One region of the Actinoplanes sp. G11-F43 genome, then DNA from elsewhere that is predicted to be linked to it. Evidence: riboswitches for the same ligand, from Rfam matches in the RefSeq annotation. Region 1 holds a riboswitch; the other holds the start of a gene.

Region 1 (15,546 bases):
CAGCACGTCGTCCAGGTGCAGGGCGCCCTCGGCGAGAGCGGCGTAGGCCACCTCGGCCGCCAGGTATTCCGGGGCGCCGGCCAGCGGGACGGCCAGACCGGGATCGGCGGCCATCATCGCGAGCAGGTGCGTGGTGAGCGTGCCGTACCGCTCCAGCAGGTGCTCGATCACCCCGCCGGTGATGCCGTGCCGCCGGGCGATGTCCTGCCGGTCCCGCCAGGCCGCCGCATAACCGTCGGCGCCGAGCAGCGGCAGCTCCGCCGTCCGGGACGGGTGGGCGGCACCACCCAGCCGGCGCACCGCCTGGTCGATCACGTCGGCGGCCATCACCCGGTACGTCGTGTACTTCCCGCCGGCCACCAGCAGCAGGCCCAGCATCGGCTCGACCACCGCGTGCTCGCGGGACAGCTTGGAGGTGGAGTCGGCCTCGCCGGAGAGCAGCGGGCGCAGACCCGCGTACACCCCTTCGATGTCGTCGGTGGTCAACGGCCGGTCCAGCACCGCGTTGACCTGGTCGAGCAGGTAGCGGATGTCCCGGGCGGAGGCCGCCGGATGGGCCCGGTCGAGCTGCCAGTCGGTGTCGGTGGTGCCGATGATCCAGTGCCCGCCCCAGGGGATGACGAACAACACCGACGTCGCCGTACGCAGGATCAGCCCCGCCTCGCCGGTGATCGCCGACCGGGGCACCACCAGGTGCACCCCCTTCGACGCGCGGACCCGCAGGCCCGGGCGCACGCCGACGTCGTTGAGCATCTGCGACATGTCGTCGCTCCACACACCGGTGGCGGCGACGACTGTACGGGCCCGGACCTCGAACGGCTCCTCGTTCGGGGCCTCCAGGTCGCGCACGGTGACGCCGACCACCTGCCGGGCCTCGCGGATGAAACCGACCACCCGGGTGCTGGTCACCACGGCCGCGCCCAGGCTGGCCGCGGTCCGGGCCAGGTTGACCACCAGACGGGCGTCGTCGACCTGGCCGTCGAAGTAGCGGATCGCGCCGGACACCTGGTCGGCGCGCAGACTGGGGAAGAGCTGCCGGGCGCCGGCCCGGCTCAGGTGCCGGTGCAGCGGCATGCCCCGGCCGCCGCCGAAGACACCGGCGAAGACGTCGTACGCCGCCACGCCCAGCCCGTAGTAGCCCCGCTGCCAGGCCCGTCTGGGCAGGCCGGCGCTGGGCAGCGGCACCATGATCGGCACCGGGTGGACCAGGTGCGGAGCGAGCCGGGTGGCCAGCAGGCCGCGCTCGGTCAGCGCCTCGTGCACCAGGTTCAGCTCCAGCTGCTCCAGGTAGCGCAGACCGCCGTGGATCAGTTTGCTGGACCGGCTGGACGTGCCGGAGGCGAAGTCACGGGCCTCGACCAGGGCCACCTTGAGGCCCCGGGACGCGGCGTCGACGGCGGCGCCGGCGCCGGTGACCCCGCCACCGATCACCAGGACGTCGAACTGCTCGTCACGCAGGCGTCGCAGGTCTGCGGTCCGACGGATCGGAGACAGCCGGCCGGCCGAGAAGCGGGAGACGGAGGGATCACGCACCCGTCCCACGTTAGCGCTTCGGTGGTTCACCCAGGCGGGGGAATCTCCGGCGTTCATGGTCTGACGTCTGACTTTCCGCATGGAGACATAACCACCCACGGTGTTCTCCAATGCACGCAGTGTGCTCTCGGTAATTCTGAGCGTGCCTTGCACGCCCGGACTGTGAGGGTCCGCTCAGGTGGAGGAAACACCATGCACCGAGCCGCAATACGGACAGGCCCGTTCCGGGCGGTCGCCGCCTTCCTCGTCATGACGCTGGCCGTGATGATCGGGATCGCCGTCTCCACGCGAGAGGCGCAGGCCGCGATCACCAATACGTTCACCGGGCGGTTCAGCGCCAACACCAACGGCGCGGTCATGATCCGGGGCAACACCAGCATGCAGTGCCCGGCCTCGACCGCCTGCACCGACGCCCGCAACGCCAGCGGCAGCGGCAGCGGCGAGTCGTGGAACAACAACGGCTACACCATGGAGTACACCGACGTCGACGGCACCTCCGCGACGTTCAACGACAGTGAGTCGAACATCGACATGCCGGCCGGCAGCACCGTGCTGTTCGCCGGGCTCTACTGGAGTGGTGACGTCACCGCCGGGACCAGCGGCGCCGCCGCCCGGAGCTCGGCCGACAAGGGCCAGGTCCGCTTCGGGGTGCCGGGAGGATCGCTCACCACGGTCACCAACACCACCCTGTACGCGCCCGGTGGCACCGGCGCCTACCAGGGCTTCGCTGACGTGACGTCGCTGGTGGCGGGGGGCGGCAACGGCGTCTACCGGGTCGCCGACATCCAGGCCGGCACCGGTGTCGACAGGTACGCCGGATGGGCGCTGGTGATCGCGTACCGGAACGCCTCGCTGCCCCTGAAGAGCCTGCGGGTCTACGACGGTTTCGGCGTTCTCAACAACTCCGCCGGCAACATGTCGGTGGACATTCCGATCTCCGGCTTCCGAACTCCGGCGACCGGGGCCTTCGACGCCTCCATCGGAACCGTCGTCTACGAGGGCGACCTGGGCAAGACCGGCGACACCCTGGACGTCTCCGGACAGTCGATCTCCGACAGCCTCAACCCGGCCAGCAACGTCTTCAACAGCACCGCCAGCGAGGCCAACCTGGTGCTGAACAACCGCAGCCCGAGCTGGCCCAACCTGATGGGCGTCGACATCGACCAATTCAACGCGACCGGCAAGCTGGGCAACAACGTCTCCTCGGCCACGCTGAAACTGTCCACCACCGGTGAGACGTACTACCCGGGCGTGGTCACCTTCACCACCGATCTCACCGGCCCCAACCTGATCACCACCACCTCACCGACCGATGAGAACGGCGGCGACCTGGTGCCCGGCGACATCGTCCGGTACACCATCCGGATCGACAACGACGGCTACGAGGACGCGACGAACACCGTCCTGACCAACGCGATCCCCACCGGCCTCACCTACGTAGCCGACTCGATGACCGTCCAGGGCGCCGGTGTCCCGGACAACGGCCCACCCCTCGACTTCACCGTCGGAACGGTCCCGACCGGCGGCTTCCGCACCGTCACCTTCCGGGCCCGGGTGAACGCCGACGTCACCCCCGGCACCGCGATCGTCAACGTGCCGAACCTGTCGTACCAGGACGGCAGCAGCCACACGCTCACCAACGCCGGTGACTCCTCCAGCGTGACCGTGCAGCAGGGCAAGGTCGACCTGGTCGCCGACCTGGCCGTCACCCCGGTCCTGGTCAACCGGGCGTCGGCGCCGAACGCGGTCAGCTACACCGCCACCGTCACCAACAAGGCCGGCGGCGACCTCGAACCGAGCCCGGTCGCCACCGTCACCCTGCCCACCGGTGTCACCGCGGGCACCATGCCCAGCGGCTGCTCGGTCTCCGGTCAGACCGTCACCTGCACACTCAGCGCGATCACCGGGGGCACCAGCGGGTCCGCCACCTTCCCCGCCTCGGTGACCGGCAGCGCCGCCGACACCGCCACCGCGTCACTCACCGTCACCGGTTCGGCCACCGAGCTCACCCCGGCGGACAACACCGACACCGCCGCCGTACGGCAGAACCGCTCGCCGAACGCGACCGCCGACACCGACACCACCACACACAACACCGCTGTCACCATCCCGGTGCGGGCCAACGACACCGATCCCGACGACGACCGCAGCACACTCACCGTCACGGTCAGCACGATCAACCCGCCGGCCCACGGCACCACCACGGTGAACGCCACCACCCAGGCGATCATCTACACCCCGGACTACGGATGGCGTGGTGTGGACACCTTCGTCTATCAGGTCACCGACCCGCACGGCGCGTCCGACACCGCCACCGTCACGGTCACCACCGGCAACGCCGGCCCCGTCGCGGTCGACGACGCCGACTCCACCGGCACCGGCGACCCGGTCGACGTCGACGTGCTCGACAACGACAGCGACCCGAACCCGGGCGACGTCCTGGCCATCGACTCGTTCAGCCAGCCGGCACCGTCCACCGCCGGCGCCACCAGCCTGGTCAGCGGCGGCATCCGGTTCGCGCCGGCGGCCACCTTCAAAGGCACCGCCACCTTCACCTACGTCGTCGAGGACGGCAACGGCGGCACCGACACCGCGACGGTCACCGTGACCGTCACCGACGGGCCCCCGGTCGCCGCGAACGACACCGCCACCGTCGGCTACGCCGGCACCACCACCATCGACGTGCTCGGCAACGACCGGGACCCCAACGGCGACCCGTTCACCATCGACGCGATCAGCACACCCACCCGCGGCACCGCCGTCCTCAACAGCGACGGCCGCCGGATCGACTACACCGCGCCGACCGGATACTCCGGGCCCGCGACATTCACGTACACCATCAAGGACAGCAACGGGAACACCTCCACCGCGACCGTCACGGTCACCATCGGCAACGGCGTCCCGGTCGCGCCGAACCTGAACCGGAGCACCCCGTTCAACACCGCACTCGTGCTGGACCTGGCCTCGCTCTCCAGCGACCCGAACGGCGACACCCTGACCGTCACCGGCACCGGTACGGCCGCCCACGGCACCGTGGCGATCCGCAGCGACGGCCAGGTCTCCTACAACCCGACCACCGGGTACACCGGGAGCGACAGCTACACCTACACGATCAGCGACGGGCGGGGCGGCACCGCCACCGGCACCGTGAACGTCACCGTCGGCAACGCCGCACCCACCGCACGGGCCGACACGTACACCGTGATGTCCAACGCGCCGGCCGAACTCGACGTGCTCGCCAACGACACCGACCCCAACGGCGACACCCTGACCATCACCATCGACACCCCGCCCAGCCACGGCACCGCCCAGGTGGTCAGCGGAAAGATCGTCTACCGGCCGGCGAACGGCTGGCACGGCACCGACACGTTCCACTACACGATCTCCGACGGGCACGGCGGCACCTCCGGCGCCTCCGTCTCGGTCACCGCCGTCGACGTGGCGCCCCAGGCCCGGCCCGACGCGGCCACCACCGGCACCGACGACCCGGTCTCACTGAACGTGCTCACCAACGACACCGAACCCAACGGCGACACGATGACCGTCACCGCGGTCACCGCGCCCGCCCACGGCACCGTCACCTTCACCGCGGCCGGCGTGGTCACCTACACCCCGAAGACCGGGTACGCCGGATCCGACACGTTCACGTACACCGTCTCCGACCCGGCCGGCAACACCGCCACCGCCGTCGTGACCATCACCGTCGACAACGCGGCGCCCAACGCCATCGACGACAGGTTCACCGTCAAGCCCGGCACCGCCACCGAACTGGCCGTGCTCAAGAACGACACCGACCCCAACACCGGGCAGGTGCTCAGCGTGCTCCGGGTCGGCACCGCCACCAAGGGCACCGTCACCCTCACCGGCGGCAAGGTGACCTACACCCCGAACGCCGGCGCCACCGGCACCGACACCTTCACCTACACGGTCACCGACGACCTCGGCGCCACCGACGACGCCACCGTCACCATCACCATCTCGAACGGGCCGGACATCAAACCGGACACCGCCACCACCACCGGCAGCGGACCCGTCGAGATCGACGTGCTCGCCAACGACACCGACCCGGACGGCGGCGCCCTCACCCTGGTCGACGTCTCCACCCCGGCACACGGCACCGCGGTCCTGACCGCCGGCAACAAGGTCCGGTACACCCCGGCCACCGGCTACACCGGCACCGACACCTTCACCTACACGGTCCGCGACAGCGCCGGGAACACCCAGACCGCGACCGTCACCGTCACCGTCGGCAGCGCCCCACCGGTCGCCGTCGACGACACCGCCGCCGCCATGGCCGGCGAGTCCACCGACATCGACGTGCTCGCCAACGACACCGGTCAGGATCTGGAGATCACCGCCGTCGGCACCCCGCAGAACGGCACCGCCGAGATCGTCGACGGCAAGATCCGGTACACCCCGGCCGACGGGTTCACCGGCACCGACACCTTCGGCTACGAGATCAGTGACGGCGCGGGCGGCACCGCCGAAGGCACCGTCACCGTGACCGTCACCGACGGCCGGCCGATCGCCGTCGACGACGAGCGCAGAACCGGCTACCAGAAGCCGATCACCATCAAGGTCCTGGCCAACGACGTCGCACCCGGCGGAACCCTGAGCCTCGAATCGATCGGCACACCCGACCACGGCACCGCCACCGCCGACGGCGACGCCGTCGTCTACACCCCGCCGACCGGGTTCTCCGGACTCGCCACCTTCACCTACACCGCCCAGGACACCCTCGGGCAGAGCGCCGGCGCCACCGTGAAGGTCACCGTCGCAGCCGCGCCGGTCGCCCCGAACAAGGAAGTCGACGCCGAACCCGGCAAAGCCGTCAGCATCCCACTGCCGACCGTCGACCGGAACGGCATCAAGATCACGGTCAAGTCGCTGGGCAAGCCGAAACACGGCACCGTCAAACTCAACGCCAACGGGACCGTGACGTACCGGGCGGCCAAGGGCTTCGCCGGCACCGACAGCTTCACCTACCTGGCCGAGGACGCCGACGGCAACCTGACCACCGGTACCATCACGGTCACCGTGGCCGGCGCCGGAGCCGGCCAGCCACCGGTCGCCGTCAAGGACCGGTACACCGTCAAGAAGGGCGGCACGCTCTCCTTCAAACCCTTGAAGAACGACACCGATCCGTACGGCGAAAAGCTCTCCATCGTCAAGATCGGCAAGCCGAAACACGGCACCGCAACCCTCAAGGGCGACACCGTGACGTACGCCGCCGCGGAAGGATTCACCGGGACCGACACGATGTCCTACACGATTCAGGACGAGCGCGGCGGCACCGCCCGGGCCACCATCACCATCCGGGTGTCGTCCTCCGCGAACGGCGACCTGCCCACCACCGGCTCCAACCTGGTACCGGTCCTCACCGCCGGCATGCTGGCCATGTTCGCCGGTGGCGTACTGCTGGCGCTGACCGCGGTCGGTAAACCCGGCCGCCACCGCCCAGGCCGCCACCGCTTCTGATCAGCACTGTTGCTTGCTAGCAAGCAGCGTTGCTAGCAAGCAACGACAGAGAGCCCGGCCGGAGACATCTTCCGGCCGGGCTCTTCGTTTACGTCGGTCCCACCGGCCGAGATCACCGAAGACCGAGCCGGCCCGGATCACAGGATGCCGAGCCGGGCAAGGTTGCGAGATCACGAGGATCGGCACCGGACGGATGAGCACGAATCGCGCTTCGTGCCGGGGCGTCGGCGCCGAATGCCCGGCAGGCGCACACCCGCACCAGGTCGTGATAGTCCGGCTGGGGTTGGGGCTGTCGGGCGATCCCGTATTCGGGTGATGGACTGTGGCCGGGCGGGGCCGGCGACTCCATCATGATCCGTTCGTCGCCGGCGCCGGCCCCGAGCCCGGCCGACGCGCACTTTCGCGGTTCGTATGCGCTGGTCAGGCTGAGGAGACCGGCGCGGGAACACGCTGGTAGGCCGTGATGCCCGGCCGGGTCCGGGGCGTCTACGCCCGCGCACGACCGGTCACCGTGTGCCCGAACCGGGGTGGAGGCGAGTCGCTCGGACGAGGACTCGCGCGACACCCGGCCCTCAACCAGGAAAAGACTCTGAGGCGACAACACGGGCACACGGCCGCGCACCGTGTTCAGCCGACGGCCCAGCGGCGCGAGACGGCCCGGCCGGAAACGCGGTCCCGGTGGGACCGGCCGCGGACACGGAAAAGGGCGGACCGCAAAGCGGCCCGCCCTTTTCAAGACTGGACTCAGAAGTCCATGTCACCGCCGCCCGGGGCGCCGGCCGGGGCCGGGTTCTTCTCGGGCTTGTCGGCCACGACGGCCTCGGTGGTGAGGAACAGCGCGGCGATCGACGCGGCGTTCTGCAGCGCCGAGCGGGTGACCTTGGCCGGGTCGATGATGCCCGCGGCCAGGAGGTCGACGTACTCGCCGGTCGCGGCGTTCAGGCCGTGGCCCGCGTCGAGGTTGCGCACCTTCTCGACCACGACGCCGCCCTCGAGGCCGGCGTTGACGGCGATCTGGCGGAGCGGGGCGTCCAGCGCGACCTTGACGATCTGCGCGCCGGTGGCCTCGTCGCCGGCCAGGTCCAGCTTGTCGAACGCGGTCTTGCCGGCCTGCACCAGCGCGACGCCACCACCGGGCACGATGCCCTCCTCGACGGCCGCCTTCGCGTTGCGAACGGCGTCCTCGATGCGGTGCTTGCGCTCCTTCAGCTCGACCTCGGTGGCCGCGCCGACCTTGATGACCGCGACGCCGCCGGCCAGCTTGGCCAGGCGCTCCTGCAGCTTCTCACGGTCGTAGTCGGAGTCCGAGCGCTCGATCTCGGCGCGGATCTGGTTGACCCGGCCCTGGATCTGCTCGCCGTTGCCGGCACCGTCGACGACGGTGGTCTCGTCCTTGGTGATGACGATCTTGCGGGCCGAGCCGAGCAGCGACAGGTCGGCGGCGTCCAGCTTGAGGCCGACCTCTTCGCTGATGACGGCGCCACCGGTCAGGATGGCGATGTCCTCCAGCATGGCCTTGCGGCGGTCACCGAAGCCGGGGGCCTTGACGGCGACCGACTTGAAGGTGCCACGGACCTTGTTGACGACCAGGGTGGCCAGGGCCTCGCCCTCGACGTCCTCGGCGATGATGACCAGCGGCTTGCCGGACTGCATGACCTTCTCGAGGACCGGCAGCAGGTCCTTGACCGCGGAGATCTTGCTGTTCGCAATGAGGATGTAGGGGTCGTCGAAGACGGCCTCCATGCGCTCGGCGTCGGTCATGAAGTACGCCGAGATGTAGCCCTTGTCGAAGCGCATGCCCTCGGTGAGCTCCAGCTCGAGCCCGAAGGTGTTGCTCTCCTCGACGGTGATGACGCCTTCCTTGCCGACCTTGTCCATGGCCTCGGCGATGATCTCGCCGACCGTGGAGTCACCGGCGGAGATGGAGGCGGTGGAGGCGATCTGCTCCTTGGTCTCCACGTCCTTGGCGAGCTGCGAGAGCGCCTCGGAGACGCTGGCGACGGCAGCCTCGATGCCCCGCTTCAGGCCGAGCGGGTTGGCACCGGCGGCCACGTTGCGGAGGCCCTCACGGACCAGGGCCTGGGCCAGGACGGTCGCGGTCGTCGTGCCGTCACCGGCGACGTCGTCCGTCTTCTTGGCGACCTCCTTGACCAGCTCGGCGCCGATCTTCTCGTACGAGTCCTCGAGCTCGATCTCCTTGGCGATGGACACACCATCGTTGGTGATCGTGGGGGCGCCCCACTTCTTCTCGAGGACGACGTTGCGGCCCTTGGGACCGAGGGTCACCTTGACCGCGTCGGCGAGCTGGTTCATGCCCCGCTCGAGGCCCCGACGAGCCTCCTCGTCGAATGCGATGATCTTGGCCATACGGCGTTGTCCTCCCGGACATCCGCGGTGCCGGGCCTCGTCGGCCCCGCTCTCCGCACTTTGAGGAAGTCTGTGGACGTCACCACCTGGCGATGTGACGTCCTCAGGCCGAGCCGGATAGCCCGCGACGACCGGCTCCGTGCCCCGGCGCCGATGGCAGCACCGTGACCGGAACCCCACCGTCCCGACCTGCTGGCACTCACGAGCCGCGAGTGCCAATCACTTGTTTAGCACTCTCCGATGGCGAGTGCAAGAAACCCCATCCTCCCCCGAAACACGGGAGAGCGGTCCGAGTTTCGGCCGATGATCTTCAAGCGCAGGTCAGCGTGGGTGTCCCGGCCGGGCGGTGGCCTACCTGTGAAGACAATCAGGTTGCCGAGCGCAGGTCCCGGCGGTAGGGATGACGCATGGACAACTGGACCGTGCGCCGGGTCACGCCCGAGGACGCCGGGCGGATGCGCGCACTGCGGCTGGAGATGCTGGCGGACAGTCCGCTCGCCTTCCTGGAGACGCTGGCCCAGGCGGCGGCCCGGCCGCACGAGGGCTACCGGCAACGGATCAAGGAGTCGTCGTACGGGATCTCCACGGCCCAGTTCATCGCCGACCCGGGCGGGCCCCTGATCGGGCACGCCGGCGGGACCGTGGTGCCGGACGAGCCCCGCTGCACGGTGATCTTCGCGGTCTATCTGACGCCGGAGGCCCGGGGTGGCAAGGTGCTCGGCCAGCTGGTGGAGGCGGTGGCCGACTGGTCGGCGGCGGCCGGGCGGGACGAGCTGCTGCTGGAGGTGGTGTGCGGCAACGAGCGGGCGGTCCGGGCGTACGAGAAGCTGGGTTTTGTCGACACCGGGGTCCGGCTGCCGCATCCGACCGTGCCGGTGATGACCGAGCTGCAGATGCGCCGGCGGGTGTGAGATGGCCGGGCGCGGGTGGCATCTGACCCGGACCGCGCTGACCGCGGTGAACGGGACCACCCTGGTCGGGTTGCTGGTCGCCACGGCAACCGGGGCGCGGATCAGGCGTGGGCGGCACGGGGTGCTGATCGCTGAGAACTACCGGTTCCGGTTCCCGGGTGGGACCTGTTTCACGGTCGGCTCGGTGATCGTGACGAAGCGCTCCGCCGAGTGGCTGCTGGCCGAGGACCGGCTCCGGTTGTTCACCCACGAGTGCCGGCACGCGAGCCAGTACGCGTTCCTCGGCCCGTTGTTCTGGCCCGCCTACTGGCTGGCGTGTGGCTGGTCGATCGCACTGACCACGTCGTACGGTGTCCGCAACTGGTTCGAGAAGAACGCCGGCCTGGCCGACGGGGCCTATCCCACCGAGCTGCCGTTGCGGCCGTGGCTGGCGAAAAGATTTGGTCGGGAGGACGGACGCACAGCGCCTCCGGGCCCGTAGGCCATTTGGGTCAGCGCTGGATCGTTGGGTCCCTCGGAGATTGTCGCCAATGTCCAGGTGAGGGGCCTCGTACGGCGTCGCATCCTCCCGCAGAGAGCATCCTGCCCATCCGGAGATCGGAGTGCAAGTCCTCGGAGGAGGGAATCTTCGACAGCCGGCTTAACCGCCGGTGACGGAGAGTTATCCGAGCAGGCCGGCCTCACGAGCGCCCTTGAGGGACGGCTTGATCGTGTGGGTGGGTCCAACCTGGCCGGCCACCGCGTCGAGGGTCTTCAGTCCCTCACCGGTGTTGTAGACGACGGTCTCCTTGGTGGGGTCGAGTTTGCCGCTCGCCACCAGTTTCTTGAGGACCGCGACGGTGGTGCCGCCGGCGGTCTCGGCGAACACGCCGGTGGTCTCGGCGAGCAGCCGGATGCCTTCGCGGATCTCGTCGTCGTTGGCGTAGTCCATCCAGCCGCCGGTGCGCTTGACGGCCTCGATCGCGTACGGCCCGGCGGCGGGGTCGCCGATGTTCAGCGACTTGGCGATGCCGGTCGGCTTGACGGGGGTGATCACGTCGGTGTCGGCGTGCAGGGCGACGGCGATCGGGTTGCAGCCCTCGGACTGGGCGCCGAAGACGGTCCAGCCACCCTCGGGGGCTTCGGCGAGTCCGATCTCGACCAGCTCGCTGAACGCCTTGTCGATCTTGGTGAGCAGCTCGCCGGAGGCCATCGGGATGACCACCTGGGCCGGGATGCGCCAGCCGAGCTGCTCGGCCACCTCGTAGCCGAGCGTCTTGGAGCCCTCGGCGTAGAACGGCCGCACGTTCACGTTGACGAACGCGGTGTCCTCGAACTCGTCGGTCTCCACCAGCTCGCTGCACAGCCGGTTCACGTCGTCGTAGGAGCCCTCGATCGCGACCAGGTCTCCGCCGTACACCGCGGTGGTAATGATCTTGCCCGGTTCCAGATCGGACGGGATGAAGACGATGCTCGGCACCCCGGCGCGGGCGGCGTGCGCGGCCACCGAGTTGGCCAGGTTGCCGGTGGAGGCGCAGGAGAACCGGTTGAAGCCGAGCTCCTTGGCGGCGGTCAGGGCCACCGAGACGACCCGGTCCTTGAACGAGTGGGTCGGGTTCTGCGAGTCGTCCTTGACGAACAGCGGCGCCTGGATGCCGACCGCGGCGGCCAGCGCGGGCGCGGCGACCAGCGGGGTCATGCCGGGGTCCAGGGTCACCCGGGTGTCCGGGTTCTGGCCGGCCGGCAGCAGCGCCGCATACCGCCAGATGTTCTGCGGGCCCGCCTCGATCTGGGCCCGGGTCACCCGCGCGAGCGCCGCCTCGTCGTAGGCGACCTCGAGCGGGCCGAAACACTCGTAACAGGCGTGCTGGGCGGCCAGCGGGTACTCGGCGCCACAGGCACGGCAGATCAGGCCACGAGCCGGCGAGGTGGAGGTGTGCGAGGGTGCGTCAACGACAGACGTCATCAGAGTTTCCTCTCATCTTTCCCCGCGGCGACCTGCCGGAACGGGGACGGAATTAGCACCTGCCACGACGCTGCTCGTCATCGAGCACAGCGTGCGGTGGTTGCCGGGGCTTCGTCGGGCCGTATCCCTCTGCCCCTCTGGATGAGGTATTCAGTTGTTTCCCACACCTTACGACGAGATTCCGCGATCACCGAAGGGTCTTCCCGATGTGTGAGCGACCTCCTTCCAACAGTGCCGTTTTGTCCCTCGCAAGATCCCCCGAAAATCCCTTATTTCGTACGATCAAAGCTCAGTCAAGCAGGAGATCTGAGTCCCGATCAGCCGATATCCCAGTCGCGTGTTGACCGCCAGCATCGGCGCGTTCGCGGCATCGTTGCTGGCGTAGGCGACAGTCACCCCACCGGCCGCCGCCCGGCGCAGCGCGGCCGTCTTGACCAGCATCGCCAGCCCCTGCCCACGATGGTCCGGCACGGTGGCCGTCATGTCCGACCAGACCCGCTCGCCGTCCCGCATGAACAGGGTGAACGCCGCCACCCGGCCGCCGATCACGGCCACCGTGCTGGCGTCCCGGTCCAGCCCCGGCTCGTCCCAGATCTCCTGCCGCCAGGTGTCGTACGGCGACGGCCCGGACGGCACCTCCTCGGGCACGTCACCGGTCGCCGCCACCTCGGCCTCGTACATCGCCTTCTCCGTCACCTCCCGCATCGGCAGCAGCTCGATCCCGGTCCGGAACGCCGGCACCGGCGGGGGCGCCGACAGGTCGAGGGCGGAGAACCGCAGCTCGCGCGGGAGCATCCGGAAGCCGCGCCGTTCGGCGAACCCGGCCGCCTCGGGCAGCACCCGCGCGGCGGCCCGGCGCACCCCGAGCGAGCGCAGGTGGGTGGTGGCCGCGTCGAGCAGCGCGGTGCCGATGCCCCGGCCGCGGTGGTCCGGGTGCACGTGGCACTGGGAGATCTGCCCGAAGTCCGGCTCCTCGGCGCGCTGGTCCCGGGTCGCCGAGACCCACCCGGCCACCACGCCGTCCACCTCGGCGACGAAGCAGGCCGGCTCCTCGGCGATCTGGCGGCGGGTGGACTCCGGGCTGCGCACCAGGTACGGGTAGACGAGCTTGCGCAGGGCGACGACAGCCGGGGCGTCGTCCGGCTGGGCGGGGCGGATCTGGAAGGCCGTCATGACGACCATTCCATCATCGACATGCATGACCCGGCGGCAGGGGACGGCCTGGTGGACCGCCCACGTCTGCCGCCGCGAGCCACAGCGCCTTGCCTACCCGTACAAAATCAAGAAGTGACGTCCTTGCGGGTGAACCGGTAGAAGGCCAGCCCCCAGAAGAGGGTCGCGTAGACGACCGCGGAGATCGCGCCCTTCGCGATGTCCTCACTCTGGACCGGGGTGGAGAGCAGGCCGCGCCAGGCGTCCGCGTAGTGCGTCGGCAGGATGTTGCGGATGTTACCGAGCGCTTCGATCTGGTCCAGGATGCTCGACATGATCCAGAGCATCACGGCGCCGCCGACCGCGCCCAGGGCCGCATCGGTCAGCACCGACAGCAGGAACGCCAGACCGGCCACCACCAGCAGGGTCGTCGCCAGGTAGGCGGCGATGCCGAGCAGTCGCAGAACACCCTCGGCGGGTGGGATCTCGGCGGCGATGGTGCTGCCGAGCGGGGACCAGCCGTAACGCAGCGTGCCGATCAGCAGGCCGGTGCCGACCAGCAGGAACAGTGCCAGCAGCGAGTAGCCGCCGGCCACGATCAGCTTGACGCCGAGCAGCCGGGCCCGGGGCACCGGCACCGCCAGCAGGTAGCGCAGACTGCCCCAGCTGGCCTCGCTGGCCACCGTGTCGCCGAAGAACAGCGCCACCACCACGACCAGCAGGAACCCGGCCGAGACGGCGAGGCCGAAGAGCGCGAAGTTCAGCCCGCCGGAGGTGGCCAGGTCGGCCATGCTGCTGAACGCGCCACCGCCGTCACCGTCGTCGTCATCGCGCTCGGCGCCGCCGAACTCGAAGGCGAGCAGCACGATGATCGGCAGCAGCACCATGAACCCGAGGGCGAGCTGGGTGCGCCGGCGGGACGCCTGCCGGCGGACCTCCGCCCAGATCGGCAGCGTGCGCGAAGCCTTGTAGCCCTCCGCCGCTTCCAGCGTGGTCATCGGTCCCCACTTCCTCGGGAGTTGTCGCCGACCAGGGACAGGAACGCGTCCTCCAGGCGCCGGCGCGGCACCAGACGGTCCACGCCGACACCGGCGGTGACCAGGGACGCGACCACCTCGGAGCGGGCCGTGCCGTTCATCTCCACGATCAGGCTGGAGTCACCCTCGGTCTTCACCGACTTGACACCCAGCTCCTCCAGGACCCGGGTGGCGGCCGGCACGTCGGTGACGTCCAGCTGCACCGACGGGGAGTCGCCGACGATGTCGCTGACCGGGCCGGAAGCCACGATCCGGCCCTTGTTGACCACGACCGCGTGGGTGCAGGTCTGCTCCACCTCGGCCAGCAGGTGGCTGGAGACCAGCACGGCCCGGCCGTCGGTGGCGTACCGCTGGAGCACCCGGCGCATCTCGGCGATCTGCGGCGGGTCCAGGCCGTCCGTCGGCTCGTCCAGCACCAGCAGCTCGGGCAGGCCGAGCATGGCCTGGGCGATGGCCAGACGCTGGCGCATGCCGTGGCTGTATTTACGGGTCTTGCGGTGCACCGACTCGCCCAGGCCGGCGATCTCCAGGGCCTCGGAGAACCGGGCGTCCTCCCACGGGCGGCCGGTAGCCTGCCAGTACGCCTTCAGGTTCTGGTAGCCGCTCAGGTGCGGCAGGAAGCCGGGGCCCTCGACCAGCGCGCCGACCCGGGACAGGATCGGGGCGCCGGAGACCAGGCGGTGGCCGAAGACGTAGATCTCGCCCTGGGTCGGCTGGGTCAGGCCCATCAGCACCCGCAGCGTGGTGGTCTTGCCGGCGCCGTTCGGGCCGAGCAGTCCGACCACCTGGCCGCGCTTGACGGTGAAGCTGATCTCCTGGACCGCCACGAAGCCGTCGCCGTACGCCTTGCGCAGCCCGGTCACCACCAGCGGGGTGTCGGCGTGCTCCGCGACCACCGTCACGTCCCGGCGGCGGTGCCGGATCCGGCTGACCACCAGCAGCACGATCAGACCGAGAACGATCACCGCGATCACGCCGGCCAGGGCGTACCACCAGACACTGCCCGGATCGGCGATCGGAGTGCCGACCAGGGTGGGCAGGGTGAGCGCGGACTCCACTGCCACGGTGTAGACGGCGGGCGCGGCCGGGCTCAGGAACGCCTGGTCCGAGGTGGCCACGGTGA
Region 2 (15,546 bases), on a different contig from region 1:
GTGGACATGCCCAGCGACTGTGCCAGCCACAGCACGGCCCGGATGATCGAGGCCTTCCGGTCGTCCTCGGCCAGGCCGGCCACGAACGAGCGGTCCAGCTTGACGATGTCCGCGGGCAGCGACTTGAGCCAGGTCAGCGAGCTGTACCCGGTGCCGAAGTCGTCGAGCGCGATGCGCACGCCGAGCCGCTTGAGCGAGTGCAGCCGCTCGCTGACGTCGACGGTCGACGACAGCAGCGCGGTCTCGGTGATCTCCAGGACGATCCGGGACGGGTCGAAACCGGGCAGGCCGGCCAGCAGGCTCGCCACCATCGGCACGAAGTCCGGCTCGGCGAGCTGGCGCGGGCTGACGTTGACCGAGATGTAGCCCAGCCGGTCACCCCAGTGCAGCAGGTGGTCGACCGCGTTGCGCAGCACGTGCTCGCCCAGCGGCACGATCAGGCCGGTCTCCTCGGCGGCGCCGATGAAATGAAACGGGCTGAGAATCTCCCCCTCCGGGGTACGCATCCGGACCAGCGCCTCGGCGCCGACGATCTGCCCGGTGGCGGTGGACACCACCGGCTGGAACCAGAGCGGCAGGGTGATCCGCGGGTCACCGGCCAGCGCCCGGCGGACCCGGGCCTCGGCCGCGATCCTCTCCTGCACCGGCACCCGCAGCTCGTCGGTGTAGACCTGCAGCCGGTTGCCGCCGGCGCGCTTGGCCGCGTACATCGCGGTGTCCGCGGCCAGCACCACGTCCTCGGCGGCGGCCGGGCCGTGCGCCGTGGTGACGCCGACGCTGACCGCGACGGGCAGCTCGACGCCGCCGACCGCCAGTGGGTCGGCCAGGGAGGCCAGGATGCTGTTGCCGACCCGCAGGCCGGTGCCGGCCGGACCGGGCAGGGCGACGATGAACTCGTCGCCGCCGAGCCGGGCCACCAGGGCGCCGGGCGGGACCACCTCGGCCAGGCGTACGGCCAGGGCGCGCAGCACGTCGTCACCGGTGGTGTGCCCGGCGCCGTCGTTGATCGACTTGAAGCGGTCGACGTCCAGGTAGATGACGCTGACCGGCTCCGCGCTGGTGTCCAGCAGCCCGGTCAGGTCGTGCTCGAACGCCTTGCGCGACAGCAGCCCGGTCAGCGAGTCGTGCCGGACCTGGTAGCTCAGCTCGGCCTCGTGGTTGCGGACCGCGGTCACGTCGAGGAGGTGCACGAAGACCGTCTTCAGCTCGCCGTCCGCCCCGTACAGGCCGGTGGCGTGGCTCTGCACCCAGATCAGCGAGCCGTCGTCGGCACGGCGGTACTGCCGGGTCACGGTGACCGGTTCCCGGGTGGTGCTGAGCAGTTCGAGCATCGGCGGTTCGCCGGCGTTCACCGCGGTCAGCGGCAGGTCGTAGATGGAGAAGCCGTCCGGCAGCTCGTCCGGCAGGCGCAGCCACTCCCGGTAGGCGGCGTTGGTGCGCAGCATCCGGCCCTCCGGCGCGAACATGACCATCGGAACCGGGGTCTCGTCGAAGGCGACGCTGAGCTGTGCCTGGCTCTCGCTCAGGTTCTCCTGGGCGCGCTTCTCCTCGATCTCGGTGAAGCGCCAGGCGACCAGCTGGAAGGAGGCCGCGGCCAGCACGGCGGAGCCGTGCACCAGCGCCCACACCAGCGGGTGGGCCTGCGCCTGGTCGTGGCCGAAGGTGTGGCCGCTCTGCACCGTGCCGAATCCGGCGTGGTGCACCACGGTGGCCACCAGGAAGCCGCCGAACGGCGCCCAGTCCCGGTAGAGGGCGAGCGCCGCGACCGCGATGAAGAAGGTGAAGTGCGCCTCGGTCAGGCCGTCGCACAGCGCGACGAACCCGGCGCAGGTGACCGCGAAACCGAGGGCCACCGCCAGCGACCGGGACCGCCGGGCCCGCATCAGCCGGGCCGCGACCAGGCTGGGCAGCACCAGCGCGTCGGTGATCAGCAGCCCGGGAAGGTAGCCGTCGCCCCGGGCCAGGCCGACCAGGGTGACGACCACCATGAAGACGGCGAGCAGCACCGTCAGCAGCCGGTGCCGGCCCGCCCAGTCCTCGTCGTTGAGCCCGCCACCGGTCGGAATCCAGTCGCGGAATCGGGATGTCCACGTCGCCACGAGATGAGGATCGGCCGGGCCGGCGCGATCCCGCAGCACCAGGACGGTTGTAACTCAGGTGCCGAGTGTCTCCCGCAGCCCCACCAGCACCCGGTCCACGTCGGCGGTGGTGCTGCCCAGACCGAAACTGATCCGCAGCAGGCCCGGGGTGTCCCCGCAGGCCCCGGTGACGTCGCCACCGGTCAGCCGGCGGACCAGCGGGTGCGCGCAGAACTGGCCGGCCCGCACCCCCACGTTGTGCTCACGGCCCAACCGCTGGGCGATCGCCGCCGGGTCGTGGCCGGGCAGCGCCAGCGAGACGATCCCGACCCGCGGGTGCTCCGGGCCGAAGACGCTCACCTCGACCGCGCCCGGCACCCCGGCCAGGCCGTCGCGCAGCCGGGCCAGCAGGTGCTGCTCGTGCTCGTGCAGGGCGGTCCGGTCGGTGGCGGTCAGCGCCTCGCAGACCGCGGCCAGGGCCACCGCGCCGAGCAGGTTCGGGGTGCCGCCCTCGTGCCGGGCCGGGCCGGTCGCCCAGGTCAGGTCACCGGGCCGGTCACCGACCGTGGCGCTGGCGCCGCCGCCGGCCAGGTACGGCCCGGCCGCGTCCAGCCAGTCCGAGCGCCCCGCCAGCACCCCGGCGCCGAACGGCGCGTACAGCTTGTGCCCGGAGAAGGCGATCCAGTCCGCGCCCAGCTCGGTCAGGTCGACCGGCCGGTGCGGGGCCAGCTGGGCGGCGTCCACGACCACCCGGGCGCCGTACGCGTGGGCCACGTCGGCCAGCTCCCGCACCGGCCACACCTCGCCGGTCACGTTGCTCGCCCCGGTGACGGTGAACAGCACCGGGCCGGCCAGCCCGTCCAGGGCCCGTTTGAGGGCGTGCACCGCCTCGTCCGGGGTGGACGGGGTGGGCAGGCGCAGCGGGTTCGGCCAGGGCAGCAGGTTGGCGTGGTGCTCGCCGTCGAACTGCACGGTGGTGGTGCCCTCGGGCAGGGCCCGGGCCAGCAGGTTGAGGGCGTCGGTGGTGTTCCGGGTGAAGATCACCGTGTCGTCCGGGCGGGCCCCGACGAACTCGGCCACCACGTCCCGGGCCAGCTCGTACGCCAGGGTCGACGCCTGTGAGCGCACTCCGGTGCCACGGTGCACGCTGCCGTACCGCGGAAGAAGGTCCTGAACCGCCTCGGCCGCGGCCCGCACACAGGGGGCCGACGCCGCGTAGTCGAGATGCGCGAAGTCGCTGTCGTCGCTGATGACGTCGAGGGAGAAAGATGGCATGACCGCGCCTCCACGGGTTCGCCGTTTGCCGATGTCGGGCGACATCGGCCCGGTCCTCACCCGGGGCACCCCATCGCGAACGCAAGGGTTGCCGGCCAGCAAGCCGGGGCTTCGTGCTGGCACTCATGACCTGACGCCGAAGTTAGCAGATGTCACGCACCCGGCCAATATCACACGCAACAAGTAGGGATTAAGGTCACTGTCATGACGATCCTGTTCCAGGAAGAGTGGGACCAGTGGCACGCCGCCCACGAGAAACGGCGCGCCGACCCGCACGGCTTCCTCGCCATCACCGGCCTGCACTGGCTGACGGACACCCCGCAGCGGTTCGACGGCGCGCCCGGCGAGTGGAGCACCGGGCCGGACGGGGTGACGGTGGCCCTCGCCGACGGTGAGTCGCTGACCCACGGTGAGACCGTTCTGAAGGGGACGCACACCTTCCCGCCGATCCCGGAGCGTGGCGACGTCACGGTCACTTTCGGTGACGCCAAGATCGAAATCGCCAAGCGTGGTGGGTACGACGTGGTCCGCCCCCGGCACCCGTCCAGCCCCGTGCTCACCGCCTACACCGGCACCCCGGCCTACCCCGCCGACGAGAAGTGGCAGGTCACCGGACGGTTCGTGGCGTTCGACGAGCCGCAGCCGACCACCGTGGGCTCGGTCGCCGAAGGCATCGAACACGTCTACGAGTCGCCCGGACGCGTCGAGTTCGACCTCGGCGGCTCGCCCCGGTCACTGATCGCGTTCAACGGCTACCAGCCCGGCACCCTGTCGGTGCTGTTCACCGACGAGACGTCCGGGCTGACCACGTACGCCGCCAACCGCAGCCTGCTGATCGACGCGCCCGCCGCCGACGGCACCGTCACCATCGACTTCAACCGGGCCACGAACCTGCCGTGCGCGTACTCCGAATTCGCCACCTGCCCGCTGCCGCCCGCCGGCAACCGGCTCGCCGTCGCCGTCGAGGCCGGGGAGAAGAAACCGGCCTAGTCTCGTCCCCATGGACGAGTTGATCGATCTGATCGCGATCCCCTCCACCGCCGGCCGGCCGGACGACCTGCGGCGAGCCCTCGACCTGGTGCTCGCCCTGGTCGGCCCCGGCTTCGACACCCGCCACTTCACCTCCGGCGGCCGGCCCAGCGCCCTGATCGCCACCCCCGGCGAGCCCCGGATCATCCTCAACGCCCACCTGGACGTCGTCCCCGGCACCCCCGAGCAATTCAAACCCCAGGTCAAAGGCCGATTGCTGTACGGCCGGGGCGCCCACGACATGAAAGCCGCCGCCGTGGTGATGGCGTCGGTGTTCCGGGACGTGGCACCCACCCTCCCGTACCCGATCGCCCTGCAACTGGTCACCGACGAGGAGGTCGGCGGCTTCGACGGCACCGGGCACCAGGTGGCCCAGGGCGTCCGCGCCGGCTTCGTGGTGATCGGCGAACAGAGCGCCCTGGAGATCGTCACCGAGTCCAAGGGCATCATCCGGGCCCGGCTGTCCGCCACCGGCCGCACCGCGCACGCCGCCTACCCGTGGCTCGGCACCAACGCCCTGACCACGATCACCGCGGCGGTCACCCGGCTGCTGTCCCGCTATCCGGTGCCGGCCACCGAGGAGTGGACGACAACGGTCAACGTGGCCCGGGTCGATACCCCGAACACGGCCGCCAACGTGGTCCCCGACACCGCCTCCGCCCTGATCGACATCCGCTTCCCGCCATCCGACCCGGACCTCGCCGGCCGCTCCCCCGCCGAGATCGAAACTCACCTGCACACGATCACCGGAGTGGACGTGACGGTGGAGTCACTGGGCGCCCCACACTGGGCCGACCCGGCCGCCCCCGAGGTGGCCCTGCTGCGCGACGCCGCCCGCTCCGTCGGCTACCAGGGCGGTCTCCTGCGCAAACACGGCTCGGCGGACGGCCGCTTCTACTCGGCCCAGGGCGTGAACGCGGTCATCTTCGGCCCCGCCGGCCACGGCCAGCACGGCCCCGACGAATACATCGACCTGGACTCGCTGCCCCCATACCGCGAGGCCCTGACCACCTTCCTGAGGTCCCTACCCGTCCCGACGCCCTGAGACGTGCCGGGGCCCTCCCCGAAACGGATCACGGCGGTGGTCGTGATGGACCTGGCCGGCCGGTATCGCCGCGATCAACCGACACGGCTCGTTCAGCCAGGAAGGCGGAAGCCGGAAGGCGGCTGCATGCCCGGGAGTCTCTTTAAAGAAACTTTAAGGAACGCTTGCTCTACGTCATGAACTGCTGCCACATCACTGCTCGTACATCTCGGCACACGCAGTACCGAAACGAAGAAGGGGCCGTGCATGTATCGACGACGCGGAGTCAGCAGCCGGACGCGCAAGCTGGTGATCGGAGGTGCCGCCGCAGCGCTGCTCGGCTCGGCTCTAGCGGTCGGCACGGGGATGAGCCAGGCCGCCGAACAGGGCAACGCCGGAGCCGGCTCCGGCGACATCAGCGCTTTGGTGCCGGCGCTGGGTTTCAGCCCCGGCGATCCGAACGCGACGGCCGACCGCGTGGGCCCCACCGGGGTGAACGTTCCCGGACGCTGCCCACCCACTCAAGCCCAAGTGAACGCGCAGGTAGCGCTCAAAAACGCGGACCTTCCCGGCGGAACAGACCTCGAAAGCCGCATCCAACGCTTTGAGAAAACCTTGTCGGCGATCCAAGACCTAAAATGCCCAGCATCCTCCACAACCCTGCTGGGCCGCCTGAAATCGCTGACCGAGCTGCGCGGAAACGCGAACAGCGACAACATCCTGCGTGATCTGGACTTGAACGAAACACCAGCGGACAAGGCCGCCGCCACAGGATCCGGTGACCCGGCCGAGAGTGGAGCGACGGGGAATGCCGGAGCCGCCTCCGGTGACATCAACGCTTTGGTGCCGGCGCTGGGTTTCAGCCCCGGCGATCCGAACGCGACGGCCGACCGCGTGGGCCCCACCGGGGTGAACGTTCCCGGACGCTGCCCACCCACTCAAGCCCGAGTAAACGCGCAGGTAGCGCTCAAAAACGCGAACCTTCCCAGCGGAACAGACCTCGAAAGCCGCATCCAACGCTTTGAGAAAACCTTGTCGGCGATCCAAGACCTAAAATGCCCAGCATCCTCCACAACCCTGCTGGGCCGCCTGAAATCGCTGACCGAACTGCGCGGAAACCCGAACAGCGACAACATCCTGCGCGACCTGGACTTGAACGAAACACCAGCGGGATAGAGCCGCGGAGAACGGCGACCTGATCCTGCGCGCATCCTGATCCACCGCACGGAACCGCCTCGCCGGAGGCCCCGCACCACGGGGGTCTCCGGCGCGTCCGTGTGTGGACCATGCGCGCGGTGACCATCATCGAGGGCGACCGCTGGTCATTCCGCCACGCGTGGTGATGCCTCTGGTCGTGGGTGTCCACCGATCCAGCCTGACGCCTACCGGAGCGCCGCCATGCTCATTCACCGCGGATGGTGTGCGGCGGCCTTCTGGTCCTACCCCGTCGGCATGTGCGCGACGCGACGGTGCCACTATCAGGCATGACCTCGATCGAAGTCGTTCTCGGCGACATCGCCCGCCAGCAGGTGGACGCCATCGTGACAGCCGCCAACGAGTCTCTGCTCGGCGGCGGCGGGGTCGACGGCGCCATCCACCGGGCCGCCGGACCACGACTGGCACAAGCCGGCGCAGCCATCGCCCCCTGCGATCCGGGCGATGCGAAGTTCACCCCCGCCTTCGACTTGAACCCGCCGGTGCGGTACGTCATCCACACTGTCGGCCCGGTCTGGGAAGGCGGCGGCTACGGCGAGGCCGACATCCTGGCCTCCTGCTACCGACGCAGCCTGCAGGTCGCTGACGAACTACAGGCCCGGACGGTCGCCTTCCCCGCGATCGCCACCGGCGTCTACGGCTACCCGCCAGACGACGCCGCGAGTATCGCCGTCAACACCATCCGGTCGACTCCTACCGCCGTCCGCGGGATCCTTCTGGTCGCGTTCGACGAAGAGAACCGGGATCTGCTCGCAGCAGCACTCGGAGACGATACCGGCGCACAAGGCAAGGACCGCCGGCGATGAAGCCGTCCGGATCGGCCTGATCTCTGCCGGCGCCGGCGCGTGGTCGGGTGGTCAGGCGGCCAGGGAGTGTTCCACCCGGGCGGTCACCGCACGGAGGTGGGGACGGCGGGCGGCGCCGACGCGGGCGTTCCAGGAGCAGGGGCCCTGGCGGAGCAGCATCTCGGCGTAGCGGGTCTCGGTGTCGACGCGCAGGCCGCTCGGGCCGACCGTCTGGTCGGCGTAGGTGAGGGCGTCGGCCATCAGGCTGCGCTCGTCCGGGAACGCCGACATCTCGGCGGCCAGGCCGCGGGCGGCGCCGACGAAGCGGGCGCCGGAGTGGTAGGCGACCAGGCCGGCGATGCGGGCCGGCCAGCCCTCGGCGCTCAGGTGGACCGCGCCGTCGAGCGGGTGGAAACCGGTCAGGGCGATCGGCTCGGCGTAGCCGATGTCGTGCAGCCAGGCGGCCGTGACCAGGACGTCCGGGTCGAGGCCCAGGCGGCCGGCGAGTTCGGCGGCGCGGGCGGCCACCCCGGCGGTGTGTTTCCAGCGGTTACCGCTGTCACCGATCAGCGACTCGGCGACGGTCCGGGCCAGGTCGGCGCGGGTGGAGAGAACAGCGGTCATCGCCGGATGCTACGTCCCCGCAGGTTAACAGCGGACCAACGAGCGATGACCGCTGTCCGAAACCAGTCAGGTCTGCCGGACCCGCTGGGCGGGCACTCCGGCCGCGTGCAGCTGGGCGGCCACGGTGTTGCTCGGGTTGTCGACGAAGACCGCCACCTGATGGTCGTCACCCAGGTCGCAGGCGGCCACCACGGACCCCAGGTTGATCGGGTCCAGCTCGCGGACGTCGGCCAGGTCCACGATCAGGCGCAGGGGGCGCACCCGGCGGACCGTGTGCACCAGGAGCTGCCGGAGTTCCACCGCCTCGTCGATCCCGACCGAACCGTGTGGCTGGATCACCACACTGCCGTCTGAGCTGGTGTTCACTTCAAGTACCGCGCCACGCATCGGACTGCCTCTCGTTACCGTGCGTTCAGCTGTTCGACCACGATAGGTGGGCCGGGCCGCCGACCGGCCACAACGGAGCATGACCATCAGGTGAACTGTGGTGTCTACCGTTCGGGCAGGGTGAACGCGACGGTGGTGCCGCCGCCGGGGGTCTCCTCGATGCGGATGGCGCCGCCGTGCCGTTCCACGATCCGCCAGCAGGTGGACAGGCCGATGCCGTGGCCGCCGGCGCTGCCGGTGCCGAGCCGGGTGAACATCTCGAACACCCGGCGCCGCTGCTCCGGGGGGATGCCGAGGCCGTTGTCGGCCACCGCCACGGTCCAGTCACCGTTCTCCTCGTGGACCGCGGTGACGCGTACCCGGCAATCGTTCTCCGGGTTCCGGTATTTGATCGCGTTGCCGATCAGGTTCTGCAGCAGCTGGCGGAGCAGCACCGGGTCACCGGCGACGGTCGGCAGCGCGCCGGGCACCTCCACGGTCGCCCCGGCGGCCTGGGCGGCCGGGCGCAGATCGGTGCGCACCTGGTCGGTGATGTCGGACAAGTCGACCGGCACCCGGTGCACCGGGGCGCTGCCGGCCTGCGCGTAGTCGAGCAGCGATCCGATCAGCTCACGCATCCGGGTGACCGCGCGGGTGGCCGCCTCCACCCACTGGGCGGGCCGGCCCTGCACCTCGTCGCCGATCAGCTCCAGGTAGCCGCCGACCGAGGTGAGCGGGGCGACCAGGTCGTGGCTGACCGCCCCGGCGAAGTTGTTCAGGTCGGTGTTGGAACGGCGCAGGTCGGTGTTGGCGGCGGCCAGTTCCCGGCGGGCCGACTCGATCGCCCGCTGCTGGGCGCGGGCGCTGGTCACGTCGTGCATGGCCACCACCGCGCCCTGCGGGGTGCCGCTCGGCCCGGTCAGTGCCCGGCCACTGGTGCTGACCTGCATCGGTTCCCGGCCGGGCCGTTTGATGACGATCTCGGCGTCCTTGACGGCGCCGTCGTGCAGGGCCCGCAGCAGCGGGATCCGGTCGGGCCGCAGCGGGGTGGTCCCGTCGGTCTCGAACAGCTGATAGCGGCCGGACAGGTCGTCGAGGGCGATGTCCGGGTCGGCGTCCATCCCGTGCCACTCGCGGGCGGCCCGGTTGAACAGGGTCACCCGGCCGGCCTGGTCGGCGGCGACCACCGCCACGTCGATGGTCTCCAGCAGGGTGTCGGTCCAGCGCTGCCGCTCCTCGGCGAGGGCGGCCAGTTCGGCGTTGATCCGGGCCTGCCGGCGCCGTTCGAACAGGGCCAGGATGATCTGGGCGAGGTCCTTGAGGCGGGCGATCTGGTCGTCGTCGAGTTCGCCGGGTTCCAGGTCGAAGACACACAACGAGCCGAGGGCGTGGCCCTCCGGCGTGACCAGCGGGGCGGAGGCGTAGAAGCGGACCCCGGACAGGACCCCGGTCACCCACGGATTGTCCCGGTACGTGGGATCCAGGCTGGCGTCCCGGACGTACGTGAATCGTCCGGTCTCGAATCGGATCGCACACATCGAGTCGGACCGGTCGGAGTCACCGCCCTCGAACCCGACGGTGGTGAGCTGGCACTGCCGGTTCTCGTCGATCAGGTTGAGAGTGGCGTGCGGCACTCCGGCGACCACGGCGGCCACCCGGACCACCGCTTCCAGCTCGTCACCGGCCGGCGAGTCCAGCAGGCGGTACTCGTGCAGCGCGTCGAGGCGCAGTCGCTCCCGTTCCGACACACGATGAGCCAGATCCACGCTGCCTCTATCGGCAGCGTCACCGATGATCTGACGGTTTCCCCGGCAACGTCACCAGCACCGTGGTGCCGCCGCCCGGGGTGTCGCCGAGGGTGATGGTCCCGCCGTGCCGTTCGGCGATCCGCAGGCAGCTGGACAGCCCGATGCCGTGGCCGGGCACCGGCACCCCGTCGACCCGGGTGAACATGTCGAAGACCTCGTCACGCCGCTCCGGTGGGATCCCGATGCCGTTGTCGGCGATCAGCACCGAGTCCGCCCCGGCGCTGATCTCGATCCGGCAGGGCCGGGACGGCTCCCGGTATTTGATCGCGTTGCTGATCAGGTTCTGCAGCAGCTGCCGGATCAGCACCGGGTCACCGGTCAGGGTGGGCAGGCCGGCCGGCACGCCGACCCGGGCACCGGCCGCCGCGATGTCCCCGCCGAGGTCCTGCAGCACCTGGGCGAGCAGGTCGCCGAGGGGCACCGGGCGGGTGCGCACCGGGGCGCTCCCGGCCGCCGCGTAGTCGAGAAGTGCGTCGATCAGGTCACGCATCCGGGTCACCGCCTGCGCCGCCGACGACACCCAGGATTGGGCACGGGGGCCGCCGGTGTCCAGGTCACCGAGCAGTTCCAGGTAGCCGCCGACCGCGGCCAGCGGGGCGACCAGGTCGTGGCTGACCGCCCCGGCGAAGTCGGTCAGGTCGGCGTTCGAGCGGCGCAACTCGGCGTTGGCGGCGGCCAGCCGGCCGTGCGCCTCCTCGATGATCCGGCGGCGGGTGTGTTCGGCGGTGACGTCGTGCAGGGCCACCACCGCGCCGGTCACCTCGCCGGCCGCGGACCGCAGCGGGGCGGCGTTGGCCCGGACCGACCGGGTGCCGCGCCGCGACCCGCGGATGGTCATCTCCCGGCCCTGCACCGGCGCCCCGCTGCGCATCGCCACCAGCAGCGGCAGCTCGTCGTCGGGCAGTGGGGTCTCCCCGTCCGGCCGGTAGAGCTGGAAGCGGGCGGCAGCGCCGGCCGGATCGGCGGTGACGTCGACGTCCGGGGCGTGGATCTCCCGGGCGGCCCGGTTGAACATGCTGACCCGGCCGTCCACGCCGACCGCGACCACCGCCTCGTCGATGCTGTCCAGCACGGTCCGGGTCCACTGCTCGCGGGCCCGGATGGTCTCGTTGAGCCCCGCGGCCAGCCGGGCGTGCCGGCGCCGTTCGAAGAACGCCACCACGATCCCGGCCAGATCGGTGAGCCGGGCGGCCCGGTCGGTGCTGAGTTCCCGGGGCTCGCCGTCGAAGACGCAGAGGGTGCCCATCACGTTGCCGGCCGGGCTGATCAGTGGGGCCGACGCGTAGAAGACGATCCGGCCCAGCTCGCCGGTCACCCACGGGTTGTGCCGGTAGGCCGGGTCCACGCGGGCGTCCCGGACCTGCACGAACACCCCTTCATCGAGGCGTACGGCACACATCGAGTCGGTCCGGTCGCACTGCCGCCCGGGGAACCCGACGGTGGTCAGCTGGTACTGCCGGGTGTCGTCGAGCAGGTTCAGGGTGGCGGTCGGCACGCCGGCCACCGAGGCGGCCACCCGCACCACCGCCTCCAGTTCGGCCGCCGGCGGCGTGTCGAGCAGGTGGTATTCGCGCAGTTCCCGGACCCGCCGGCGGTCCCGGTCCGTGCTCGGCTCCAGCCCGGTGCTCATGTCCTACCTATCGGCACCCGGACCGCACCCCTGATCAGAACCAGCGGCGCCGGCGGTAGTGGCCGTGGTGCCGGTAGTGCCCGTGATGGCGGTAGTGGCCGTGGTGGCCGTACGCCCCCGGGTGGTGGCCGTGCCCATAGCCGTGGTGACCGTAGCCGTGGTGACCGTAGCCGTGATGCCCGTACATCCGGTAGTTGACCTCGCGCAGCAGGCCGTCCACCGCCGGGTTGTGCCGGCCGTGGGACATCTTCTGCAGCTTCGAGGCCACCATGCCGAGGACCATCCGTTTGACAAAGCCCACCGCGCCGTCTCCTCCACTCACCGTCACCGGATTCCAGAGTAAGCCGCCGAATCCACCGGTGAGCTGTGCGTTTCCTGGACGGGCATAATGCGTCGATGAGTGTGATCAGCTACTACCGGCGGGTGGGCCCGGCCGGGCTCGACGAGCTGCGGCGGCTGAGCGACGACCCGATCGGGGCCCTGGAGTACGCCGGCGTACTGCCCGGCACCCACACCGACCGGGCCTGGGCCGGCCTGCACTTCCTGCTGCTCGACGTGGCTCCCCCGGTCGACGTGATCAACGGTGGGGAGCCGTTCGCCGGGCACTTCCGGCTGTTGACCGCGGCCGAGGTGACGACGGCGGCCGCGTTCCTGGATGCGACGCCGTTCGCCACCCTGGCCGCGCACTACGACCGGGCGCTGATGGAGTCGATCGGCGTCTACCCGGACGATCTGTGGGAGGCGGACTGGGCGCTGTCCTACCTGGAGGACGCGTACCTCCGGCTGGTCCCGTTCTTCCGGGCCGCGTCCGGTGGGCCGGTCCTGGTGTGGCGGGCCTGATCAGAGGCGGTCCAGCTGCTCCTCCAGGTGGAACACCTGGTCCAGGACGAGCATGCCCTCGTCCGGCCGGGCCTCGCCCAGCGCCGGGAAGAACTCGGCCATCGCGGCCTGCCAGCGGGCGTTCACCTCGGTCCGGGCCATCGCCTCCTGTGCGGCCGCGAAGTCGTCGGTGACCAGGGTGCCGACCAGCAGCCCGTCGCCGCGCAGGAAGAGCCGGTAGTCCCGCCAGCCGGTCTCGTGCAGCGCTTCGAGCATGTCCGGCCAGACGGCCGCGTGGGCCGCCCGGTACGCGTCGAGTTTCGCCGGATCGACCTGAAGGGTGAAGCACACGTGGGTCATCCGGACATCCTGACGGTTCAGCAGGTGGAGTGGAACAGTCCACCGACCGGCTCGGTCGCGGCCAGCTCGTTGTAGCGGCGTACCGCCTCGGTGGTCTCCGCCTGATGCACGGTGATCCCCCGCTCCCGCAGCAGGTCGAGGGTGGCCGGGTCGACGCCGAGCCGCAGCTCCATGCCGCGCGACAGCACGACGACGGTGGCGCCCCGGTCGAGCAGTTCCGCGACGTCGCCGGGCAGGATGCCGGGCTGGTGCCGGGTGCCGGACTCGCCCCAGTCCCACGGCCGCCCGCCGCCGGGCCACAGCTTGAAGTCCTTGCCCGGTTCGAGCCCGTCGACCTCCATCCGTCCCCACTCGACGGACCGGATCCTCGGTGATTCCGCCATCGACGACTCCCCCTATGTGTCGTAGTCCCCGCAGTCCCACGGTGCGGTGAAGGCCATGTAGTCGCCGGGCTCGGCGGTCACCCACCAGAGGTCCCCGGCGGCCTCCGGCGGTGTGCTGATCAGGCCGAAGGTGGTGCCGAAACGGTCCACTGCGAACGGTTCCACCGAGATCCTGCCGTATGTCACCGGGCCCAGTCCGGCCAGCCTGCTGCCGAAGACCTTCTTGTCGTACGGGTCGATCAGCGCCTCGTCGAACGTACCGCCGGCGGTGAAGAGATAGAGGGCGACGTATTCCGTACCGTCCGGCTGGAACGGCCGGGTGAGGAAGAACTGCCGGCCGTCGGCGGTGTGCCCGACATGCTCGGCCCGGTGGTCGTCGTGGTCGATGGCGATCCGGTGCGGCGCGGTGGGCGGCCCGCTCGGCACCGGGCACGGGTCGTCGAGCGCCTGCTCACCGGGCCCGCCGAGGGTGACACAGCCGGCCAGTGCGGTGACCGTGAGCAGGGCGGATGCCCGGAGCCATCGGGAGATCATGGCCACAGACCGTAGGCCGGGTGGTGGCCGTCGCCTAATTTATGTCGCATGCGAAATACTTCTGTGGAGATCGGGACCATCGCCGCCACCCTGTTCGAGCCGGACGGGGAGCCGGAGGCGGTGCTGGTGGTGCACGCGGCGACCGCCACCCCGGCCGGGTTCTACAGCGGGTTCGCCCGGTTCCTGGCCGAGAACCGGATCGCCACGGTCACCTACGACTACCGGGGCACCGGCCGGTCCGGCTCCCCGCGAGCGCACCGCCACCTGGGCATGAAGGAGTGGATCGAGCAGGACGTGCCGGCGGTGACCGCCTGGGCGGCGAACCGGCACCCGGGCCTGCCACAGCTCGCCGTCGGGCACAGCCTGGGCGGGCACGCGCTGACCCTCGGCTACGGCGGGCCGGACCTGACGGCGTTCGCGCTGGTCGCCTCGCACGTGGCGTCGATGGGGTCGATTCCGGACCGGGTGGAGCGGGCCCGCGTACGGCTGCTGCTCCAGGTTGTCGGTCCTCTCTCCGCCGGGCTGCTCGGCTATGTCCCGGCCCGCCGCCTGGGCCTGGGTGAGGATGTCCCGGCCGCCGCGATCCGGCAGTGGGCCCGGTGGAGCAGCCTGCCGAACTATCTCTTCGACGACCCGGCGATGCGCGGCGCAGAGCGGGCCGCCACGGTCACCCAGCCGGTGCTGGCGGTCGGCATGAGCGACGATCCGTGGGGCACCCCGGCGCAGGTGGACCGGCTCGCCGGATACCTGACCGGCGCCAGGCCGGAGCGGCGCACCTGGACCCCGGCCGAGGCGGGGCTGCCCCGGATCGGTCACCATGGGTTCATGCGACGTGCCGGCCGTACCACCCTCTGGCCTAACCTGCTGACCTGGTTGCAGAAGCAGCTGTGAGCCGCCGCCTGGTCTTCGACCTGATGACCGCCGAGCGCGCGCTGCGGCGGCGGATCGACGCGCGCTCCGGCGACAGCGGCATCGGCGCCGCCGGGGCGGGCGTGCTGTTCCATCTGGCCCAGCACGACAACGCCCTGATCGGGGACGTGAGCGCGGCCATGTGCGCCTCGCCGTCCGGGATGAGTGGCCTGGTCAGCCGCCTGGAGAAGGGCGGCCTGGTGGCGAAGACACCGGATCCGGCGGACGCCCGGGCGGTGCGGCTGAGCCTGACCCCGGCCGGGCGGGAGACCGTCGGCCTGGCGAAGTCGGTGGTCCGTGAGCTGAACGCGGAGATGTCCGACGGTTTCACCGACGCGGAGCTGGCCGTGGTGGCCCGCTGGTTGGGACACATCACACACCGATTGACCTGAGTACGGGTACTTCCGCTCTTGTCCTGGGCATACCAGAGTGAACCCAGACGAGGGAGTACTGATGACTCATCGAGTGGTAGTCGTCGGGGCCGGATTCGGCGGTCTCTTCGCGATCAAGGCGCTGCGCCGTGCGGACGTCGAGATCACCCTGATCAACGGGACCGCGTACCACCTCTTCCAGCCGTTGCTCTACCAGGTGGCGACCGGCATCCTGTCCGAGGGTGAGGTGGCCCCGCCGATCCGTGAGGTGCTGCGCCGGCAGGGGAACGTGGACGTCCGGCTCGGCTGGGTGCAGGACGTGGACGTGGACCGCAA

The links. A riboswitch is a leader RNA that binds a small molecule or an ion and turns the genes downstream of it on or off. The one in region 1 is predicted to bind S-adenosylmethionine.
Region 2: linked by a shared signal. The riboswitch ahead of ACQ0O7_RS35550 (aminotransferase class V-fold PLP-dependent enzyme) and the one ahead of thrC (threonine synthase) in region 1 are both predicted to bind S-adenosylmethionine.

What each region holds. Positions count from the first base shown of each region.
Region 1 is NZ_JBNZCE010000005.1:4,719-20,264, reverse strand. It holds gene ACQ0O7_RS05115 (glycerol-3-phosphate dehydrogenase/oxidase) at 1-1,533, opposite strand, end outside; gene ACQ0O7_RS05110 (Ig-like domain-containing protein) at 1,726-7,011, shown strand; gene groL (chaperonin GroEL) at 7,756-9,378, opposite strand; gene ACQ0O7_RS05100 (GNAT family N-acetyltransferase) at 9,786-10,289, shown strand; gene ACQ0O7_RS05095 (hypothetical protein) at 10,291-10,770, shown strand; gene thrC (threonine synthase) at 10,951-12,234, opposite strand; SAM riboswitch class I at 12,244-12,382, opposite strand; gene ACQ0O7_RS05085 (GNAT family N-acetyltransferase) at 12,517-13,407, opposite strand; gene ACQ0O7_RS05080 (ABC transporter permease) at 13,515-14,384, opposite strand; gene ACQ0O7_RS05075 (alpha/beta fold hydrolase) at 14,381-15,546, opposite strand, start outside.
Region 2 is NZ_JBNZCE010000037.1:35,074-50,619, reverse strand. It holds gene ACQ0O7_RS35555 (putative bifunctional diguanylate cyclase/phosphodiesterase) at 1-2,099, opposite strand, end outside; gene ACQ0O7_RS35550 (aminotransferase class V-fold PLP-dependent enzyme) at 2,154-3,353, opposite strand; SAM riboswitch class IV at 3,370-3,484, opposite strand; gene ACQ0O7_RS35545 (DUF1684 domain-containing protein) at 3,558-4,343, shown strand; gene ACQ0O7_RS35540 (M20 family metallopeptidase) at 4,354-5,427, shown strand; gene ACQ0O7_RS35535 (hypothetical protein) at 5,674-6,582, shown strand; gene ACQ0O7_RS35530 (O-acetyl-ADP-ribose deacetylase) at 6,891-7,427, shown strand; gene ACQ0O7_RS35525 (HD domain-containing protein) at 7,479-8,030, opposite strand; gene ACQ0O7_RS35520 (hypothetical protein) at 8,097-8,396, opposite strand; gene ACQ0O7_RS35515 (sensor histidine kinase) at 8,522-10,162, opposite strand; gene ACQ0O7_RS35510 (sensor histidine kinase) at 10,182-11,834, opposite strand; gene ACQ0O7_RS35505 (hypothetical protein) at 11,869-12,135, opposite strand; gene ACQ0O7_RS35500 (DUF1877 family protein) at 12,231-12,674, shown strand; gene ACQ0O7_RS35495 (L-rhamnose mutarotase) at 12,675-13,013, opposite strand; gene ACQ0O7_RS35490 (Mth938-like domain-containing protein) at 13,031-13,396, opposite strand; gene ACQ0O7_RS35485 (hypothetical protein) at 13,409-13,930, opposite strand; gene ACQ0O7_RS35480 (alpha/beta hydrolase family protein) at 13,979-14,821, shown strand; gene ACQ0O7_RS35475 (MarR family winged helix-turn-helix transcriptional regulator) at 14,818-15,231, shown strand; gene ACQ0O7_RS35470 (NAD(P)/FAD-dependent oxidoreductase) at 15,293-15,546, shown strand, end outside.